DNA from 2 places in the Enterococcus gallinarum genome. Region 2 is predicted to be linked to the other one. Evidence: predicted binding sites of a transcription regulator. Region 2 holds the regulator's gene; the other holds the start of a gene.
The links. The regulator HrcA, encoded in region 2, represses chaperone genes, less so after heat shock. The targets are predictions, from matches to a motif close to TTAGCACTCNNNNNNNNNGAGTGCTAA.
Positions count from the first base shown of each region.

Region 1: the regulator HrcA is predicted to act here: its motif matches at 2,921-2,947, upstream of groES (co-chaperone GroES).

Region 1 is NZ_CP050816.1:3,348,615-3,354,470, forward strand. Features, by position in the region: gene HED61_RS16185 (hypothetical protein) at 1-108, opposite strand, end outside; gene HED61_RS16190 (helix-turn-helix domain-containing protein) at 296-547, shown strand; gene groL (chaperonin GroEL) at 943-2,571, opposite strand; gene groES (co-chaperone GroES) at 2,600-2,884, opposite strand; gene HED61_RS16205 (CPBP family intramembrane glutamic endopeptidase) at 3,117-3,761, shown strand; gene HED61_RS16210 (MBL fold metallo-hydrolase) at 3,894-4,700, opposite strand; gene HED61_RS16215 (two-component system regulatory protein YycI) at 4,754-5,608, opposite strand; gene HED61_RS16220 (YycH family regulatory protein) at 5,609-5,856, opposite strand, start outside.
Region 2 is NZ_CP050816.1:2,387,996-2,393,851, forward strand. Features, by position in the region: gene dnaJ (molecular chaperone DnaJ) at 1-545, opposite strand, end outside; gene dnaK (molecular chaperone DnaK) at 672-2,501, opposite strand; gene grpE (nucleotide exchange factor GrpE) at 2,538-3,104, opposite strand; gene hrcA (heat-inducible transcriptional repressor HrcA) at 3,139-4,182, opposite strand; gene hemW (radical SAM family heme chaperone HemW) at 4,374-5,540, opposite strand; gene HED61_RS11830 (DUF5597 domain-containing protein) at 5,716-5,856, opposite strand, start outside.

The DNA.
Region 1 (5,856 bases), 960 kb from region 2:
AAAAAATCCCTTGGGCTTTGTGAGAATCAAGTTCATCCCATCAAATTCAAGTGCAACATAGCAGCGTTGTATTCCATTGTTTCCCTTTACTTCCATATAAGTGTGCATCTTCATACGCCCCTTTCATGAATAGAATAATCTATGAAACGCGTACCAGAGCAAGCACTTTGTTTTCTTTTTTTCTCCTTGTTTATTTCTGAGGTTGTGAATCATTTCGCTTATTTCTAGAATGTTGTTACAATAGAAATGGAGAAAGAAGTCATCAATCATTTTTCCATTCGAGGAGGAACGCAAATTGACATTAGAAGAAGCTTTTTTATTGGATACATTGCGTTGCCGATTCAAATTTTTGCGAGAAGGGCAAGCATTGACGCAAAAAGAGGTATCGCAGCAAATCGATGTATCATTGGAAGACTATTTGGATTACGAAGCTGGTGATCGTCTACCAGACGTTATGACGATTTTGCATCTTGCTGCCTTTTATGATGTGTCAGTAGATTACATTTTAGGCCAAACAGAAATTATGCAGCGCTATCCGCTGTCTTGATAAAAAAGTGCTACATGAAACTGCTCCTTGCTAGTTAGAATAAAAATCAAGCTAGTAAGGCGCACGTTCATTTTGAGTAAAAGGACTACTTTTTAAGCAAAAATACCCACTCTTCTAGGAAGAGTGGGTGCCTCAAAAAGAGAATGAAAATGAAATAGATTTGATAGATTGATCATAAACTTCTTCACTGAATCATTCAACATGAAGTTAATTCCTATTTGGTGTAAAAATATGGAGTATCTCTTTTGAGCTATGTTAGCGGTGAATGCCAAAATAATAAGGAATTTCAAAATACCAATGAACGAGCAATGGATCATTGGTATTTGCTCCTTTCTATCATAGAAATAGAAGCATAAAGAAAAGAACCCCTTCGCTAAGGGGTTCTTTTAGTATAATTACATCATGCCGCCCATGCCCATGGATGGATCCATTGCTGGAGCTGCTGGTGCAGCAGGTTCTGGTTTGTCAGCAACGACTGCTTCAGTTGTTAACAGTAATGCGGCTACAGAAGCGGCATTTTGTAACGCAGAACGTGTTACTTTTGTTGGGTCAACGATTCCTGCTTCAAGCATGTTTACCCATTCGCCAGTTGCGGCATTGAAACCAACGCCAAGATCTGCGTGTTTCAATTTATCGATGATCACTGATCCTTCATATCCAGCATTTTCAGCGATTTGACGTACTGGTTCTTCTAACGCACGCAAGACGATTTTCACACCGGTTGCTGCATCGCCGTCTGCTTCGATGGCTGCTACTTTGTTGATGACATTGACAAGAGCAGTTCCCCCACCAGACACCATACCTTCTTCAACCGCTGCACGCGTAGCGTTCAATGCGTCTTCGATACGTAATTTCAATTCTTTTAATTCTGTTTCAGTTGGTGCACCCACTTTGATGACTGCAACACCGCCTGCTAATTTCGCTAGGCGTTCTTGTAATTTTTCGCGGTCAAAATCAGACGTTGTGTCAGCAATTTGATTTTTGATCAATTGCACACGAGCATCGATCGCTGATTTGTCGCCAGCACCTTCAACAATAGTTGTATTATCTTTGTCCACAACAACTTTACTTGCTTGTCCTAAGTTGTCGATCGTCGCATCTTTCAATTCTAACCCTAAGTCTTCAGTAATGACTGTACCGCCAGTCAAGATCGCAATGTCTTCTAGCATTGCTTTACGACGGTCACCAAAGCCTGGAGCTTTAACTGCTACGACATTGAATGTTCCGCGGATTTTGTTCAAGACCAATGTTGGTAATGCTTCGCCGTCTACATCGTCAGCGATGATCAACAATGGTTTTGATTGTTGTAAGATTTGTTCTAACAATGGCAAGATATCTTGAATGTTAGAGATTTTTTTGTCTGTGATCAAGATGTATGGATTTTCCAAAGCAGCTTCCATTTTATCATTGTCAGTGACCATGTATTGTGAAAGGTAGCCGCGATCGAACTGCATTCCTTCAACTACATCTAATTCTGTTTCGATCCCTTTTGATTCTTCAATGGTGATCACACCGTCATTGCCGACTTTTTCCATCGCGTCTGCAATGTATTTTCCGACTTGTTCGCTACCAGAAGACACAGCACCAACTTGTGCAATAGCTTCTTTTGAGTCAACGATGGAAGAAATGTTGTGTAATTCTTCAACCGCAACTTTAGTTGCCATTTCGATTCCACGGCGAATGCCTAATGGATTCGCACCAGCTGTCACGTTTTTTAGTCCTTCACGAACGATCGCTTGTGTTAGCAATGTCGCTGTCGTCGTTCCGTCACCAGCGATGTCATTTGTTTTAGATGCAACTTCAGAAACAAGTTTTGCACCCATATTTTCAAAATGATCTTCTAATTCGATTTCTTTTGCGATCGTTACGCCATCATTTGTGATCAATGGTGAACCATAAGATTTTTCTAAAACGACGTTACGACCTTTAGGGCCTAAGGTTACTTTTACTGTATCTGCTAATTTATCTACCCCGCGCAACATTGCTGCACGTGCATCTTCTGCAAATTTGATTTCTTTTGCCATGATTCATTCACCTCAACTAAATTATTTTTTATTCAACTACTGCAATAATGTCTTTTGCAGCAACGATCAAATATTCGTTACCTTCAAATTTCACTTCTGTGCCAGCGTATTTTTCGAACATAACTTGTTCGCCCACGTTGACAGCAACAGGAGCTTTTTCACCGTTTTCTAGCGTGCGTCCTTCACCGACTGCAATGACGGTTCCTGTTTGAGGTTTTTCTTTGGCTGCTGAAGCAAGCACGATCCCTCCCACAGTTTTTTCTTCTTCTTTTGCGACTTCGATAATCACGCGATCACCTAATGGTCTTAACACGATAAATCCCTCCAATTGTATTTGATAGATTTTCTATTAGCACTCTCACACATAGAGTGCTAACTCACAAAATTAATATTACTCATTTTCTGTTTTTTTTGCAAGCCTTTTGATTAAATTTATTTTGGCTTTTTCTTTTTATCGATCCATACTGCAAAAACCTAGGGAAAAATTTTGTTTCTAATGAGTCAGTAGTCTATAATAGAAAAAAAGGAGTGTGATGATTTCACTTATGTCTCTAAAAAAATACGCACTATCGACGATTTTGATTTATGGGGTCGCATTTTTTATTCCTGTCGCTTTTATATCTAGTGGTGCCACGATCCCTGCAACGACTGTTTCGTATATCGTCGGCGCAATCTTGATGATTTTTCTTTATTTCAAACAAAATGAACCCTTATCGTTTGAACGTAAGGAGCCAAAAGTATCGGCTATTATTATTTATGGTCTAACAGGAATCATTGCTGCCATTCTTTTGCAAAACTTCGCTGTCTTTATCGAGTCGCTATTTGGCGAAGTAGCGGCATCGGAAAATACAGAAAATATTATCTCTATCATTCTGCAAAATCCGATTTTTGCCCTTGCCGCTATGGTCGGCGGGCCTATCATGGAAGAATTTGTATTTCGCCGTGCCCTTGTGGGAATCATTGCGAAATATTCAAATATCTGGGTTGGTGTCATTGTCAGCGCTGTTGCCTTTGCCTTTGCCCACAGCGACAATCATCTATTGGTGTATATTCTATTGGGTCTCTTTTTCTCTGGACTCTATGCGTTGACAGGGCGTATCTGGACATCCATGATTACCCACGTGGGAATGAATACACTAGTTATTATCATTCAACTATTGGTTCATGCCGGCTATATCAATGTGCCCTAAGCACTAAAAACAAAAAAACGATGTTGAAAAATTTCAACATCGTTTTTTTATAAGATAAATTTCTAGCTTTGTAAAAACTGTCTGCATTCAATCGCTATTGCTTTTCTACAAAAACTTGCTAGCCAATCATCCTCAAATACTGAATAATTCGGTCGCTTTATCTGGATCAGTGTCATAAACCTCAAAGGCTTCACCGACACCTAAGTCGTGTTCTTTCATCGTATTGACCATGGTTAGATGGGCCAATTCTTTTAGATTGTTTTCTTTGCTCAAATGCCCTAAATAGACGCGCTTCGTATTATCCGTCAATATGTCTGCCATGACTAATGCCCCATCTTCATTGGAGAGGTGCCCACGATCCCCGAGAATACGCTGCTTGAGGCTCCATGGATATGGACCCATCCGCAACATTTCTAAATCATGGTTGCTTTCGACCAGATACGCATCGGCTCCTTTGATAATCCCCCGGACATGATCACTGCAGTAACCAGTATCAGTCAACATCACAAAAGATTTGCCATCTTTATGGAACCGATAGAACTGCGGTGCTGCCGCATCATGGGAAACGCCAAAACTTTCGATGTCCATATCTCCCATCGTCAAAACTTTTCCCATCTCAAAAACATGTTTTTGTTCAACCGCAATATTGCCTACCATATTGTCCATCGCCTGCCATGTTTTCGTGTTGGCGTAGACATCCAACTTGTATTTGCGAGCCAAGACCCCTACGCCGTGGATATGGTCACGATGCTCATGCGTGACTAAAATAGCATCCAGATCCTCTGGCTTGCGTCCAACTTCATCCAATAATGAAGTGATCTTTTTGCCGCTCAGTCCTGCGTCCACCAGGATTCGTTTTTTATTGCTCTCGATATATAACGAATTTCCTGAACTTCCGCTAGCTAAAATGCTTACTTGAAAGGCACTTTCCTTCATCATTGTTTCTGTCTTCCTCTCTCTTACTTTCAACGAGTTCCATTATACCTATTTTTCTATGGATTTTCTACTTTTTGTACTGCATTGTTTGTAATGATTCGATTACTAAAGGCATTGACAGTTTCGATCTGAATATTTTCATCCGCATCTGCTTTGACAGCAACGAACCAAGCCGGAATGTACACATTCCGATCACCAACAATCAAAATCCTTGTGTAAGCCAGCTCTGTCCATAATATCTTAGAATGACTAGGCAACTTATTATTCAAATAAAGCGTGTTGACGGCTTCTTTCTCTGAATAGAGAGTCATTTTCTCCCGCAACGGGGTGATATTGGAAATGTGGGTCTGAGTATACTTAGCGATCTGCAACAGTTTATCTGACGATTCTAAAGTCATATCGATTCGGCTTGAGCTGTCATTGAACGGGATATTTTCATAGGACTGACTGGCAACAATGGTTGGGTATTCTTGATCTAATAGCGACAAGTTCTTCATATAGTGATATTCCTCTCCATAGAGAACTTGATCTTTTCGCTGAAGGTATTCATTGACCGTCTTTTCCGCCTGTGTGTCATCACTAATGTAGAATCCTCCGGAAGAAATATGGGTCAACTGCTGCCCTTTGACAGTAGTCGCCTCGACTAACCGCTTGTCCCCTTGCGCTTCTTTCAAAGCAGCAGCCAAATCGGTTTGTTCACCACTTAAATAGTACCCGCTCAAATACTCGTCAGAAAGTTCTCCTGAATATTTGATGTCTTCTGAGGCTAGTCGCTGTTCAATCGGGATCGTCTGATTTGACTGCAAAACGTTCTGCTGTTCACTGCGGGCTTCACTGTAAATGTTGAACAAAAAGACATTCAACCCCAAAAACGCTAGGAAAAAAATCCATTCGATTCGCTTGAAATCCAATCAAACTCCCCCCGTTTCTGTCAATTTAGCCATTAATTCCTGATAATTGAACCAGTTATTCTTATACTTTACATACCAAGTTGGTGTCAAATCGACGACAGAAGCCCCTTTGATGTCGCCCCATTGATAGCCAACAATAATCTGCTGCAGCTGATCCGTCTCTGCCCCTGCAGAAAGCAAGTCACTGCGAACGGTTAAGCTTGAAGGCAGCTCCACCTCGGTCTCAGAAGGAATCGGCACTTGGATCG
Region 2 (5,856 bases):
TTGATCGTACCTGAGCCATGACATTTATGACAGGTCTCAGGTTGTGTTCCTGGTTTTGCGCCATTACCGCCACAAGTATGACAGGTTTCTTCGCGGTTATACTGAATATTTTTTTCCACACCAAAAATCGCTTCTTCGAAAGAAAGATCGACAGCATATTGCAAATCAGCTCCTTGTCGCGGAGCATTTGGATTTGCCGTTCTGCCACCGCCGCCAAAGAATGATTCAAAGATGTCTTCAAATCCACCAAAGCCACCACCGGAGAATCCCCCGCCGTTAAAGCCGCCAAAGCCGCCGCCATAACCACCACCGTAGTTCGGATCAGTTCCCGCGTGACCATATTGATCGTAAGCAGCTCGTTTTTGAGGATCGCTCAGTATTTCATATGCTTCAGAAATTTCTTTGAATTTTGCTTCTGCATCAGGTTCTTTATTGATGTCTGGATGATACTTTTTGGAAAGCTTCCGATATGCTTTTTTTATTTCGTCATCCGAAGCCCCTTTTTGTAGACCTAAGACCTCATAATAATCTCTTTTGTCTGCCATTGGCTTCCCTCCACTATTTTCTTGCGTCCCTCGTATTTTAGCATATAATTTGCTTCAGAAAAATACGTTTCAGAAATTCATAAGAAAAAGCCAAAGTGGTGACTTTGGCTTTTTCACAAACAGCGATTATTTATCGTCGCCGTCTACTTCTTCAAAATCGGCGTCTACCACATCGTCTGCGCCGCCTTGTGCAGCTTCTGGATTTTCTTGTGCTTGTTGTTGTGCAGCTTGCTCATACAACTTCACTGTCAAGTTTTGTACGATTTCATTCAATGCATCGCGTTTTGTTTTCATTTCTTCGATATTGTTTGCATCGACAGCAGCTTTCAACTCATCACGAGCTTCTTCCGCTTTCTTCACTTCATCGGCATCTACCTTGCCTTCAAGCTCTTTCAATGTTTTGTCAACAGTGAATAGTAATGCGTCGACATCATTACGCAAATCAACTTCTTCTTTACGTTGTTTGTCTGCTTCCGCATTTGCTTCCGCATCTTTAACCATCCGTTCAATTTCTTCATCGGTTAGACCTGAAGAAGATTTGATCGTGATTTTTTGTTCTTTTTGAGTTCCTAAATCTTTTGCAGATACATTTACGATACCATTTTTATCAATATCAAATGTTACTTCGATTTGTGGAATTCCTCGAGGTGCTGGTGGAATTTCCGTTAATTGGAATCTTCCTAATGTCTTGTTGTCAGCAGCCATTGGACGTTCGCCTTGTAGGACATGGATGTCTACAGCAGGTTGATTGTCTGCAGCTGTTGAGAAGACTTGTGATTTGCTTGTTGGGATCGTCGTATTGCGATCGATCAACTTCGTAAAGACGCCGCCCATTGTTTCGATACCCAATGATAATGGTGTGACATCAAGTAAAACGACATCTTTCACATCACCAGTGATCACGCCACCTTGAATCGCAGCACCCATTGCTACTACTTCATCTGGGTTCACTGATTTGTTTGGTTCTTTATTGGTTTCTTTGCGAACTGCTTCGACGACTGCAGGAATCCGAGTTGATCCACCGACTAAGATCACTTCATCGATTTCAGATTGTGAAAGACCAGCATCTTTTAGCGCTTGACGTACAGGAACTTTTGTCCGTTCGACTAAATCAGCGGTTAATTCATCAAATTTTGCCCGTGTCAATGTCATTTCTAAGTGCAATGGACCAGCATCGCCAGCTGTAATAAATGGCAAGCTGATTTGTGTACTTGTCACACCTGAAAGGTCTTTTTTCGCTTTTTCAGCAGCATCTTTCAGACGTTGCAATGCCATTTTGTCTTTACCTAAATCAATGCCATTTTCTTTTTTGAATTCTGCAACCATGTGATCGATAATCTTGTTATCAAAGTCATCTCCACCTAGATTGTTGTCCCCAGCAGTAGACAACACATCGAATACGCCATCCCCTAATTCAAGGATCGATACGTCAAATGTACCCCCACCAAGGTCGAAGACTAAGATTTTTTCGTCTTTGTCTGTTTTGTCTAATCCATAAGCTAAAGCTGCTGCTGTTGGTTCGTTGACGATTCGTTCTACTTCTAATCCGGCAATTTTACCAGCATCTTTTGTTGCTTGACGTTGTGCATCATTGAAGTAAGCAGGAACAGTGATAACTGCTTTGTCTACTTTTTCTCCTAGATAATCTTCAGCAAATCCTTTGATATATTGTAGGACCATTGCAGAGATTTCTTGAGGAGTGTATGATTTCCCTTCAACTTCTACTTTATAGCCAGCTTCACCCATATGACGTTTGATTGATGAAATCGTGTTAGGGTTCGTAACTGCTTGACGTTTAGCAACTTCCCCTACTTGGATCTCGCCGTTTTTAAATGAAACAACAGATGGTGTTGTACGATTTCCTTCTGGATTGGTGATGATTTTTGCTTCGCCGCCTTCTAGGACAGCAACAGCTGAATTAGTTGTACCTAAGTCAATACCGATAATTTTACTCATAAGTAATACGCTCCTTTTCATTCATCGTTCTTTTATTTATTGTGCTACGATAACCATACTTGCACGCAAGACACGATCATGCAGCTTATAGCCCTTTTGCAATACTGTGACGATCGTATCCGCAGGCACATCTTCTGTCGCAGGTACGGTCTGTACCGCTTGATGAAGATTGGGATCGAAAGTTTCTCCTTCAGCAGGAATTTCTTCGATTCCTTCTTCTTTCAACGCTTGACGCAAACTTTCCAACACCATTTCGACACCTTTTTTCAAGTTAGCCGCTTGGTCTTCTTCCACATTTGCTGCCATAGCGCGTTCCAAATTATCGATCGCTGGCAATAATTTTTTGCCCAAATCTTGCGAACGGTATTTTTGCAACAATTCACGTTCATTACGGTTTCTTGCTGTAATATTAGCGATTTCGGCCCGTGCGCGCAGAAATTGGTCTTCTAGTTCATTGTTTTTTTCTTTTAAACTGTCGATCTCGCTTTTTTCTACTTCTGCTTCTGATAGACCAGCTGCATCGATTTCTTCTTCTGACGGTTCTGTCAGAGGCTCTTCAGTTGTCTCAAGATCTTTTTCTACCTGTTCTTCTTTTTCTGACACTTGCTACCATCCCTTCTATAATTCACTTATTTGATCATTCACTGTTTGCATCTAGTGTGCGATAGTAATCAGCCAATGTCATTGCTAATTCTCGACGAAAGGCATCCATCAGTCCAAACATTCGCGAATAAGGCATACTAGAAGGACCTAATAAAGCAATCGTCCCTTGGCCATGACCTTCAATGTCATAGCTTGCTTGAATCAAACTCATATTTTGGAGTAATTCATTCCCTAGTTCCTGACCAATGCGGATCTGAATCGTGGAGTCTCTCGGTGCCAATAATTGTGTGAGTTCTTCTGCATTTTTCATGAAAGAGTACATCGACTTAAACTGACGAACATCTTGACTTGGTTCAAAATCTAATAGATTCATCCGTCCGCCGACGTAAATTTTCTCTTCAAAGAGATGACTCAACATATCATCGAATAAATCAATGATTCCTTCTGTTGTTTGAAAATACTTGTGCAAAATCATCGGAATCTCTGTTCGCAATCGATGATAGACCGTCATGAGCGGTTCACCCACTAATTTTTCATTGATAATCCGAACCATCTTTTCTAAGTCGCTGCTATCCATCGATGAAGGTAATGAAAAAATCTGATTTTCAACATTGCCTTTATCCGTAACAATGATAGCAATAATTTGTCGGGCATTCAAAGGTACGATCCGAAAGCCAGTTAATTTCCGTTCTTTGACATCCGGTCCTAACGATAATGCGGTATAGCTCGTAAGGTTGGATAGGATCGTAGCAGATTGCTGAATGATTTCATTGATTTCATGAAATTCTTTCCCCAAGGAATGGCGAATTGCTTTGATCTCATTTTGATTGACTTTTGATGGTCTTAATAAGTGATCAACGTAATAGCGGTAGCCGGCCATTGAAGGAACACGTCCAGAAGAGGAATGTGTCTTCAATAAGAGACCCGCTTCTTCTAAGGCCTTCATCTCATTGCGGATGGTAGCCGAACTTGCTTCAACCCCATCCTCCATCAATCGTTTGGAGCCCGTAGGCTGACCAGTATCCGTATAATTTTGGATGATGAGGTGTAAAATAGTTTGTTGTCGTTGTGTCAACATCTTATCCACTCCTCCGTTAGCACTCTTTCACATTAAGTGCTAACACGATTATTAATATACCATATTTCCTACGAATGTCAAGAATTTGACACAGATTTTTAGCACTCTTATAGAGAGAGTGCTAATCCACTTCATTGTCAATTAACTCCAAAAAAAGAAGATCGAAAACAGCTCGATCTTCTTGGTTATTCTTAACTTAATAAAAATTTTTCAAATACATCATTGCCGATAAACATCCCAGACTTTGTTAAATAAACGCGGTCTCCTTCTGAGACTAACCAGCCATTTTTAGAAAGTTCTTCAACGACATTGCCATAGATCGAATCAAAAGAACAGGCAAATTTATTTGAAAAGGCTGTTTTCGATACACCTTGTTTCTTCCGTAATCCAAGAAACATTTCTTCTTCCATTTGATTGCTGGTCGTTAACGATTCTGTTTCATGGATCGGCAGTTGATCTTCCCTCAATGGACGCAGATAGTGCTGGATCGGTCCAAAGTTTTTGTATCTCGTCTGTCCGATATAACCACTCGCTCCTGCGCCAAATCCGTAATAATGTTCATTATTCCAATAAACAAGATTGTGCTTAGACTCATATCCTGGCCGGGCAAAATTACTGATCTCATATTGCGATAAGCCAGCTTTAGCCATTGCAGTGATGGCTTCTTCAAACATTTGTGTCTCAGATTCCTGAGAAGGCAACTCCATTTTCCCTTGCCTAACCCAATTCATGAACATCGTTTTGTTCTCTAAAATCAGTGAATACATAGCATAGTGAGGCAAACCCAAATCAATCGCTCGTGTTAGCGTATCTCGAAAACTTTCCATCGTTTGTCCAGGTAAAGCATAAATCAGATCGATCGTAATATTTTGAAAATCATGTTTATCTAACAACCGAATCGTTTGATAGACATCCTCTGCCGTGTGCTTGCGGCCGATTTTCTTTAACAAGCGGTTATCAAAAGTCTGCACCCCCATCGACAACCGATCAATGCCCAGATTTTTCAAAACTAGCAATTTATCTTCCGTTAAATCCCCAGGATTGGCCTCTACCGTAAATTCTTTGGTCGTTTGCGTGGGCAGTAATTCATGTATGCCCGTAATCAGACGGTCTAGCTGCGCAGCCGAAAGGGAAGTCGGCGTTCCGCCGCCAATATAAATCGTCTCACAAGTAGTGATTGGTTGTTTTCTCACCGTTAGAGCGATTTCTTTCAGCAAACACTCGATGTATTCATCAACCGGTTGCCCTTCTAAAAAAACTTTATTAAAGTCACAGTAATAGCAAATATGTTCACAGAATGGGATGTGAATATAGGCAGAAGTACTGGTGGGAAGTGTATTGATTGGAATCTTATTCATGGTTTGCATATTTTTATTCCTTTCAGAGATCAAATCAACGTTCAACTGCACAAATACGGCTCGCAGCAAATGAACCTGATCCGAGGTATATCCGCTCCCCATTCTATCATAAGTAAGATTATCTCGAAACGCCTCTGCATTAAAAGTAGTTAGAAGCAGATCTCACTGCTATCCGTTAATAAGAATACAATCGCATGCGCAAAATTTTAAAATCTTCACCGATAAATGGGAAATAGGCTTCATCCCCATTCAGGCGACGATTTGTCCGCCATTGCCCATCTTGTAGAACCCCCTCTTCTAAAGAAAGGATACCTAA